One region of the Paenarthrobacter sp. NCHU4564 genome, then DNA from elsewhere that is predicted to be linked to it. Evidence: riboswitches for the same ligand, from Rfam matches in the RefSeq annotation. Region 1 holds a riboswitch; each other region holds the start of a gene.
The links. A riboswitch is a leader RNA that binds a small molecule or an ion and turns the genes downstream of it on or off. The one in region 1 is predicted to bind thiamine pyrophosphate.
Positions count from the first base shown of each region.

Region 2: linked by a shared signal. The riboswitch ahead of thiC (phosphomethylpyrimidine synthase ThiC) and the one ahead of ACSVIE_RS16095 (ECF transporter S component) in region 1 are both predicted to bind thiamine pyrophosphate.
Region 3: linked by a shared signal. The riboswitch ahead of thiO (glycine oxidase ThiO) and the one ahead of ACSVIE_RS16095 (ECF transporter S component) in region 1 are both predicted to bind thiamine pyrophosphate.

Region 1 covers NZ_JBQLIS010000017.1:54,895-58,163, reverse strand. The annotation lists gene ACSVIE_RS16100 (ABC transporter ATP-binding protein) at 1-1,375, opposite strand, end outside; gene ACSVIE_RS16095 (ECF transporter S component) at 1,375-1,995, opposite strand; TPP riboswitch at 2,074-2,210, opposite strand; gene ACSVIE_RS16090 (NUDIX hydrolase) at 2,346-3,023, shown strand; gene ACSVIE_RS16085 (DUF4235 domain-containing protein) at 3,087-3,269, shown strand, end outside.
Region 2 covers NZ_JBQLIS010000016.1:70,097-73,365, forward strand. The annotation lists gene ACSVIE_RS15700 (alpha/beta fold hydrolase) at 1-360, shown strand, start outside; gene thiC (phosphomethylpyrimidine synthase ThiC) at 343-2,166, opposite strand; TPP riboswitch at 2,161-2,268, opposite strand; gene ACSVIE_RS15710 (amidohydrolase family protein) at 2,355-3,269, shown strand, end outside.
Region 3 covers NZ_JBQLIS010000023.1:26,001-29,269, forward strand. The annotation lists gene ACSVIE_RS18445 (RNB domain-containing ribonuclease) at 1-202, opposite strand, end outside; gene ACSVIE_RS18450 (ferritin-like fold-containing protein) at 244-912, shown strand; gene thiE (thiamine phosphate synthase) at 916-1,599, opposite strand; TPP riboswitch at 1,627-1,744, shown strand; gene thiO (glycine oxidase ThiO) at 1,738-3,015, shown strand; gene thiS (sulfur carrier protein ThiS) at 3,012-3,248, shown strand; gene ACSVIE_RS18470 (thiazole synthase) at 3,253-3,269, shown strand, end outside.

The DNA.
Region 1 (3,269 bases):
CCTGGCCGAAGGTCGGCTCGTCCAGGACCAGTACCTTGGGGTGTGCGGCGAGCACGGTCGCTACGGACAGCCGGCGCTTCTCGCCGCCGGACAGGGTGTAGGGATTCGCGTCCACCAAGTGCGTCAGCCGGAGCCGCTCCAGCAGTTCGTCGACCCGCTCCTCGCCACGGCCCACATGCCTGGGACCGAACATCAGCTCATCCAGCACCTTGCCGGTGACGAACTGGTGCTCCGGTTCCTGGAACACCGTGCCGATCCGGGAAATCAGTTGGTCCGCTTTCCACCGGAAGGGATCTATCCCGGCGCCTTCGGAAAGCTCGACGGCGGCAGAGACCTTCCCTGCCACCGGCGCCAAAAGTCCTGCCAGCGTCAAGGCGAACGTGGACTTTCCGGTGCCGTTGGGTCCGGTGATGGTGAGCGCCTGCCCTGCCCGGACCTGGGCACTGATGCCGTGCTGCACCGGCTGCGGCGGGATGGACCTGAAACCCTTCCTGCGTGGCTTGGCGCGGGAAACTGCCAGGTCCTGGGCCGCCACCAGCAGTTGCGCGGATTGGTTGCCGCGTTCCCTGCGGCGGGTTTCGGGAACGTACCCGGGCACCCACACGCCGGCGGCCTTGAGCAGGCTGTGCGCTTCAGCCAGAACCTGGTCCGGCGGCCCATCCAGGAGCACCCCACCGCCCGCCGAACCGGGCTGCAGGACCACGATCCTGTCCACCAGGTCCTTCCAGACGGACACCCTGTGTTCCACCACAACCAAGGTGGCGCCTGTCTTGTCCAGGCATCGGCGCACGGCATCACGGACTTCCAGCACACCGGCAGGGTCCAGGTTGGCCGTCGGTTCGTCCAACAGGATCAATCCCGGTCTCATCGCCAAAATACCCGCCAGCGCAAGCCGCTGCTTTTGGCCGCCGGAGAGTGCCGCCGTCGGGTGGTCCAACGCCAAACCGCCGCCATCAGCGGTACGCAACCCCACGTCGTCGAGCGCTTCATGAACCCGGGTCCAGATCCGGTCACGGGGCACGGCAAGGTTTTCGGCTCCGAAGGCGACGTCGTCGCCAATCCGGGACAAGACCACCTGCGTTTCGGGATCCTGCTGCATCAATCCGGCGCGGCCGCGTTGTTCCCGCGGCGAAGCACCGTCCAACAGGAGTGAACCGGTCTCGTCCGAATCATCCTCTTCCTCGCCCAGGACCCCGGCCAGCGCGTGCAGCAAGGTCGACTTGCCCGCACCGGAGGGACCCAACAGCAACACTCGCTCGCCCGGATCGATGCGGAGGTCAAGGCCCTGGATGGCAGGTGTGGTCCGGCCGGCGTGCCGCCAACCCCAGCCCTCGGCGGAGATGGCGGCAGGCCTGCCGGTGTTGGTCTGTGCCATCAGTTGAAGACGGGCTCCGAGGCGGCCTTGCGCGATGCGAAGGCGCTCAACACGCCGGTTTTGGCCAGGCCCCGGGTGGCGACCCAGGAGAGGGCACCGGCAATGATGGCGCCGGACAACGTGCAGAACGCGATGTAGGCCAGCTTGTCCACGGCCTCGTAGGCGATGTTCCAGCCCCACGGCATGAAGGAGTCGTTGAGGCCGCAGAAGAGGCCCGCACCGGCACCGGCCAGCAGCGCCGTGGGGAGGTTGAACTTCTTGTAGCGGAACGCAGCGAACACCAGCTCGGCACCCAGGCCCTGCAGGACGCCGGAAATCAAAACGGTGGTGCCGTACTGGGAACCCATGATCAGCTCACCCGTCGCGGCCACAGCCTCGCAGAACAGCGCGGCACCGGGTTTGCGGATGATCAGCATGCCCAGAACTGCGGGGATCATCCAGCCGCCGGCAATCAGGCCGGTCAAGGGCGGGTAGGCCGCGTTCATGGGAATGGATACGATCGCGGCGCCCTGGGACCATGCCCAGAAGATCACGCCGCCGGCGATGGCGATCAAAGCTGCCACCACGATGTCTACTACACGCCAGTTGTAACTGGTCTTCTTCACGCTTGCCGTGGTCATTTCTTTGCCTCCTGAGGTTACAGGAGGGGAAAGTGCTCCCCGGATTCCCGGCAGGCATGCGCCACCGGTGTTCCGGACACTCTGAGAAGCTCGACTCCCTTGCGCCGGTACTAACCGGATCAGGTTCGAGGGTCTGCGGCTGTCCGCACTCTCAGCGCCCTCGCGTCACCTGCATCCCTGCAGGGTTCGACGGCGGCGCTCCCCTGTCGTTATCAATCTGCCCTGATGGGCGAGGTCCAGTTTACACCCGGGTCCGTGCGTTGGCCCTCGCTGGCAGTCATAAAGGGTTGCGGTTTCTCCCGGCCCGTTTGCCGGCTTCCTCTCTCATGCACACCTGAGAGAATGACTTCATGACGGATCATCCCGGCTTAGGCCAGCCTGCACCCGAACCACGGCTCGCTGCCAGCGTGATCCTGCTCAGGGACGCCGCCGACGGGCTCGAGGTCTTCGTCCAGCACCGGGTGTCCACCATGGACTTCGCCGCGGGCATGGTGGTCTTTCCCGGAGGCCGCGTGGATGCCGCGGACAGTGAAGGGTGGGACTACCCGCAGGAGTTGCTGGCAGGGCACGCCGATGCGTGGTCGGAAGCATCCATCGCCGCCAACCCGGACCAAGCCATCCGGGAAGCGGGCACCGTGCTGACTGCCGCCCTCCGCGAGGTGCAGGAGGAAGCCGGACTCACGCTTGAGCCTGCAGATCTGCGTCCGTGGGCCAACTGGGTGACCCCGGTGGACATGCCCAAGCGCTTTGACACCTACTTCTACGTCGCCAAGGCCCGTGACGGGGCAGCGCCCCAACACCAAACAACGGAAGCCTGGCAGTCGCTCTGGATGCCCGTGGCCGGCGTCCTCTCCGCTGAAGCCGAAGGCACGCTCCACCTCATGCCACCCACCTACTACCTGCTCAAGGAACTTGCGAGCCTGGGCACCGTGGATGCTGTGTGGGGCGCCCGGCACCCCGTAGTTCCCGTCCTGGCACCCCGGGGTTCCATGGCGGCCTTCCTGAAAGACAGGGAAAACCGCCGATAAAGGCTCCCATTGCGCCCGCGAATGGTGCCTGGTGCACGCTGTAGGTGAGGTTAGGCTTGGGACATGAACTTCTTCTTCAAGCTGCTGGGGACCGGAGTGAGCCTCGGAGCAGGATTCGTCGGCACCAAACTGGTCAACCTGGCTTGGGAGAAGGCCAGCGGCAACAAGCCGCCCGCAGGTCATGACGACCTCGAAACCAGCCTGCGCTCAGCACTGACATTCGCGCTGGTTTCGGCCTTCGTGAGC
Region 2 (3,269 bases), on a different contig from region 1:
TTTGACGTGCGGACCCAGCTCAACGACGCCGACTATGAACGCGAGTTCTACCGCCGTGCGTTTTCATCCGTGGCAGGCGTGCCCGATACACCCCAGGCCAGGCGCTCTGCCCGGCGGCTCAGGTTGCAGGCTCCGCCCTGGGAAGCCCCCTTGCACATCGTTCCGGGGGTCCCCACGCTGGTGCTGACCGGCGGTTGGGAGCCCCTTTACGAAGAGATCGCCGCGTACCTCCAGGAAACCGGTGCCCTCCGGCGCGTGGCCGCGGGAGGGCACCGGCCCCAGGACTCGGTGGAAGGTGACCGGATCATCCGATCGTTCATCGCCGAGGTCGGGCGGACTATGTCAGTTCGCGCGTCCTGAGGCTGCCGGTACCTGGAGTTCCGGCAGGTAGACCTTGCCTCCAGCTGCGAGGAATTCCTCGCTTTTCTCCCGCATGCCGCTGTACATGTCGGCGATCGCGGCCTGCGCTTCGGCCGAACCGTATTCGTCGCGGATGTCCTGGCTGATGCGCATGGAGCAGAACTTGGGGCCACACATGGAGCAGAAGTGCGCGGTCTTGGCCGGTTCGGCCGGAAGCGTCTCGTCGTGGAACGACTCCGCGGTCACCGGATCCAGGGACAGGGCGAACTGGTCCCGCCACCGGAACTCGAAACGCGCCTTGGAGAGGGCATCGTCACGTTCGTTCGCCCCAGGGTGTCCCTTGGCCAGGTCCGCGGCGTGGGCGGCGATCTTGTAGGTGATGACGCCGGTCTTGACGTCGTCCTTGTTCGGCAGGCCAAGGTGCTCCTTGGGTGTCACGTAGCAGAGCATGGCCGTGCCGTAGCGGGCGATCTCCGTGGCACCGATGGCGGAGGTGATGTGGTCATAACCCGGGGCAACGTCTGTCACGAGCGGCCCGAGGGTGTAGAACGGAGCCCCCTTGCACAGTTCCTGCTGGCGTTCCACATTCTCCCGCACCAGGTGGAAAGGGATGTGGCCCGGTCCTTCGACCATGACCTGGACGTCGTATTCCCAGGCTCGCTGGGTCAGCTCGGCAAGGGTGTCCAGTTCGGCGAACTGCGCGGCATCGTTGGCGTCGGCTGTGGCTCCGGGGCGGAGGCCGTCACCGAGTGAGAAGGCAACGTCGTACTGTGCGAAGATCTCGCACAGCTCATCGAAATGCGTGTAAAGGAAGTTCTCCTTGTGGTGGGCCAGGCACCAGCCGGCCATGATGGAGCCACCGCGGGACACGATGCCCGTGACCCGGTTGGCGGTGAGGGGCACGTACCGCAGGAGGACGCCGGCATGGATGGTCATGTAGTCCACACCTTGCTCGCACTGTTCGATCACCGTGTCACGGAAGATTTCCCACGTGAGGTTATTGGCCTCACCATTGACCTTTTCCAAAGCCTGGTAGATCGGAACCGTGCCGATGGGCACGGGTGAGTTCCGGATGATCCATTCGCGGGTCGTGTGGATGTCATCTCCCGTGGACAAATCCATGACGGTGTCTGCGCCCCACTGCGTGGCCCACTGCAGCTTGTCGACTTCCTCGGCAATGGAGCTGGTGACAGCCGAGTTGCCGATGTTGGCGTTGATCTTCACCAGGAAGGCCTTGCCGATGATCATCGGTTCCGATTCCGGGTGGTTGATATTGTTCGGGATGATGGCCCGCCCTGCAGCGACTTCGCTGCGGACCAGCTCCACGTCGCAGTTCTCCCGCAGGGCCACGAACCGCATTTCCGGGGTGACGATGCCCTGCCTGGCGTAATGCATCTGGGTGACGGTCTTGCCTTCGACGGCGCGGCGGGGCACCGGTTGTGCACCCTTCCACTCCGCAGACGCTGCTCCGCGCCGCACGGCCGACTTGCCGTCGTCGAGCAGGTTGCGTTCCCGGCCCGTGTAGCTTTCCGTATCGCCGCGTTCCTCGATCCAGGCCTTCCTGAACGGTTCCAGACCGACTACCGGATCACTTCCCGGGCCGGCCGTGCGGTACACCCGCAAAGGATCGTTGGCCTGCCCGTTGGGGGAGGGTTCCAGGGCGATCTCGGTCACCGGTACGCGGATGCCGTGGCCCGGATCCTCCACCCAAGCCAGCGAATGGGACTTCAGCGACTGCGTGACGGCTTCCCCGGCCGGAGCAGTCTGGTTCCGGGCAGGGCTGTGCTGTGTTTCTGTGGTGCTCAAGGATTACTCACTTCCTTCGCCGGCATTACCCGGACAGGTTCGACGGTCGCAGACTGCTTCAGCCCGATCTCAGCCCCTGCAAGGGCTCCCGTGTGGTCAGGGAAGAAGCTACCACAGGGGCAGCGGGTGCTCCCAGTCACAAGCTTTCGAAAGGGGCGGGGCGGGGTTCGTCGCACTAGGCTTCTGCCATGGCCAACATCATTGAATTCAGCGGTCCGGTGCTGGTTGCAGCCGATGACGAACGCCGGGGATTGTGGTCAGTTGACGGAAAGCTGACTTTTGAACGTCCCGCAACGCCGCCGGACAGAGTGCTTGCCGGATGGGTGCTGCCGGGCTTCGTCGACGCGCATTGCCACATCGGGCTGGGGCCCGGTGGTGCGGTGGATGAGGAGACCACGCTCGCCCAGGCCATGGCGGACCGGAACGCCGGAACGCTGCTGATCCGCGACGCCGGTTCGCCCGGCAATACCCGCTGGGTCCAGCAAAGGGAGGACCTTCCGCGCCTCATCCGGGCCGGCCGGCACATTGCCCGCAGCAAGCGGTACCTGCGGGGTCTGGGCCACGAAGTCGAGCCGGATGAACTGGTGGAGACCGTCCGGAAAGAAGCGCGCGACGGCGATGGCTGGGTCAAGCTGGTGGGCGACTGGATTGACAGGGGAGTGGGGGACTTAACCGCGTCATTTCCAGCCGGGGTCGTCAAGGAAGCCATAGCTGCCGCGCATGACGAAGGCGCCCGGGTTACCGCGCATTGCTTCGCGGAACAGACCATCGACCACATGCTGGACGGCGGAATCGACTGCATAGAGCATGCCACCGGGTTGCTGCCGCGGCACATCCCGCGCCTCGTGGAACAGGATGTTCCGATCGTTCCCACCCTGGTCAACATTGCCACCTTTCCCGACATCGCGGCGCAGGCCAAGCCAAAGTTTCCCGACTACGCGCAGCACATGACCAGCCTGTGGGAACGCCGGCGCGAGCGGGTTTTTGAAGCCTATGAGGCCGGCGTTTCCATTTATGCCGGCACTGACGCCGGCAGCGTCATCAAGCATGGCCGGATCGCCGACGAGATGCAGGAACTGCACGACGCCGGCCTGCCGCCTGCC
Region 3 (3,269 bases), on a different contig from region 1:
TGGCAGGATCGATGGTCACGAACGGAACGTGCCGCAGGTCGTGGTCCGGCAAGCGGTGCTCTTCCACCGCGCGTCTGGCCTCCTCCACAGCCGGTGCCGGGTACTCCCGGGGAAGATCCAGCTCCGTCCTCAAGGCAGCCAGGGCATCGGCAAGCTGGTCCGTGGAGTCGTCGACGTTGGGAGCTATCCGATGATGTGACACGAAAGTCACATTAGCCCGAAAACCGCCGATAGTCTTGAAGCATGGGCACTTCCCAGGACAGCAATGCTCCAGTTGGCACCCTGGCGATCGAGCTCCTTGGGGCCATGGCCTACGGGGAGTTGTCGGCCTTCGGGAGGCTGTCCGCGGACTCCCGGCATGCTCCCACCCTTCGGGACCGGGCCATGCTGGGCAAGATTGCCGTGGGAGCCTACGGAAACTTCGCCATGATCAGCGACCACCTCGCCGGGTTGGGCGTTGATCCCGAGGATGCCATGCTGCCATTCCAACAGTCCTTTGACCACTTCCATGAGCGCACCCGGCCGGGCGACTGGTACGAGTCGGTCATGAAGGCCTACGTCATCGATACGGTCTCGGCTGACTTCTACCGTACCGTCGCAGGATTCCTCGACGCCCGAACACAGGTGGTCGTGCACCAGGTCGCTTCTGCCGACCATGCCACGGAGGCCCTCCGCATCCTGCTGCGGAAGGCGCTCGCCGACGACCCCAGGCTCTCGTCACGACTCGCGCTGTGGGCACGGAGGCTCGTGGGGGAAGCGCTGACGCAGGCACAGCGGGTGGGACTGGAACATCCCTGGCTGGGCCCCGTGCTCAAGGCCGGCGGGGAGGCGCGGGAAGCGGTGGGCCGCTTGACTGCGGACCTGGCAGCGGGGCACGGACAGAGGATGTCGGGCCTGGGGCTGGCCCCCTGACCGTCAGCGGCCGGCGTCGAGGGCCTCGAGCAGCGACCTTGCCGCCGCCGTCGGATCGTCCGCCTCCGTGATGGCGCGAACCACCACGATCCTTGCGGCACCTGCGGCCACTACGTCCTCGACGTTGCCGAGGTCGATCCCGCCGATGGCGAACCAAGGCAGATCAGCGCCAGCGGCGTCGTTCCCGCGGGCCCGTTCCACTGCTTCTGCGGCAAATGTGACCAGCTCCAGTCCAACGGCCGCGCGACCGGGTTTTGTGGGAGTGGCCCATACGGGTCCGACACAGAAATAGTCCAGCCCGCCCGGCACCTGCGACGCCGCGATGGCGGCATCGGCCTGTTCCGGAGTGTGGGTGGAGAGGCCGATCGCAGCACCGGGCAGGAGCTGCCGGGCGGCCGGAAGCGGAAGGTCCTTCTGGCCGATGTGGAAGACCGGAGCCCCGGAAACACTGGCAACATCGGCCCGGTCGTTGACCGCCCACAACTTTCCGTGGCGTGCAGCGGCCTTGCCGAGGACCTCCAGGAGCTCCAGCTCCCGGCCGGCCTCCAGGGACTTGTCCCGGAGTTGGATGATGTCCACGCCACCGGCGAAGGCGGCGTCCACAAAGTCCGCAAAGTCCTCCTTCTCCTGGCGTGCGTCGGTGCACAGGTAGAGGCGGGCAGAAGCAATGGCGTTGGGCTGGGTCATGGAAACCAGAGTAGTTCCTCTAAACTGGGCTCGTACTGCGGGAGCCGTGGCAGCGTCATATGACTGCCCGGCTGAGAGGGCTTCAGCGCCGACCGCTTGACCTGATCCGGGTAATACCGGCGTAGGGAAGGGAAAAACATGGTCGTACCCCGGCCCGTTCCGGAAACAGCACCGGACCTTGAAGCAGATGTGATCGTCATCGGTGGCGGGATCATCGGATTGGGCATCGCGCACGAGGCCCGGGCGGCCGGCCGTTCGGTGGTGGTGGTCGATCCCGCACCTGCCACGGGGGCCACTTTCGCAGCAGCAGGCATGCTCGCCCCCGTCAGCGAACTCCACTACCAGGAGGAAGACCTCCTGGAACTCATGCTGGAATCAGCCCGGTTGTGGCCGGCTTTCGCGGCGGACCTCGCCGGACGTGGAGCAGCCATCGGTTACTGCACGACGCCGACACTTGGCGTGGGTGCCGACGCTGCCGACCGCCGTGCCTTGACCGATCTGCGGTCCGCCCAGCTTGCGGCCGGATTGGCCGTGGCGCCGCTGGCCCTGCGGGAAGCGCGGGAGCGCGAACCGCTTCTGAGCCCGCAAATTTCCTGTGCCTTCGATATCCCCGCCGACCACCAGGTGGACCCGCGGAGGCTGGCCGCCGGCCTGATGTCGGTCCTGGCCTCCCATTCTCCGGAAGACCAGACCTGGGTCGCCGGGGCCGCCGACGGTTTCCTGGTGACGGAGTCCGCAACCCGGTTGCTCCGCGAGGAGGACCGGGTGCTGGGTGTGGGGCTGGAGTCCGGCATCAAAGTCCGGGCTGCGGAGACGGTGGTGGCCAACGGACTCGGCGCCGGCAGGCTCGACGGACTCCCTGATGGGCTGTCCCTTCCCGTTCGTCCCGTCTACGGGGATATCCTTCGGCTTCGCGTGCCGGAGCACCTGCGCCCGCTCGTGACAGCCACGGTCCGGGGAATGGTGCGCGGGGTCCCGGTCTACATCGTCCCGCGTGACGACGGGACTGTGGTCATCGGGGCAACCCAGCGCGAAGACAACCTTTCTGCCACGTCCAACGCAGTCTCAGCCGGAGGTGTCTACCAGCTCCTTCGCGATGCCCAGGTCCTGGTGCCCGCCGTCGCCGAACTCGAGCTGCTCGAGGCCACGGCACGTGCACGGCCAGGCACACCGGACAACGCACCCTTGCTGGGACGGGTGACCGGCAGCACCGGGGAGGTTCGCGGACTGGTCATCGCCACCGGCTTCTTCCGCCACGGCGTCCTCCTCACCCCGGTCGCGGCAAAGATCGTGGGCGGGCTGCTGGGCGGCTCCGGCGACCCGCGCTGGTCGCGGTTCGCACCGGACCGCTTTGCGCCAACTGAACAGCATGAACTTCCTCCCGGACCACGCACGTCGATCAAGGAACCCGCATGAACATCAAACTCAATGGCACTGCCCGTTCAGTGCCGGACGACGCATCCGTCAGCACCCTCGTCAGCGACGTCACCGGCCGCGCCCTGGACCACCGCGGTCAGGCGGCCGACGGCGGCAAGCTGGGTGTCGCCGTCGCCCGCAACTCCGAAGTAGTCCCGCGGAGCCAATGGGCCGCGACGGCCCTGGCCGACGGCGATGAACTCGAACTCGTTACTGCGGTCCAGGGAGGCTGAGAGGATGACCATCACCAGCAC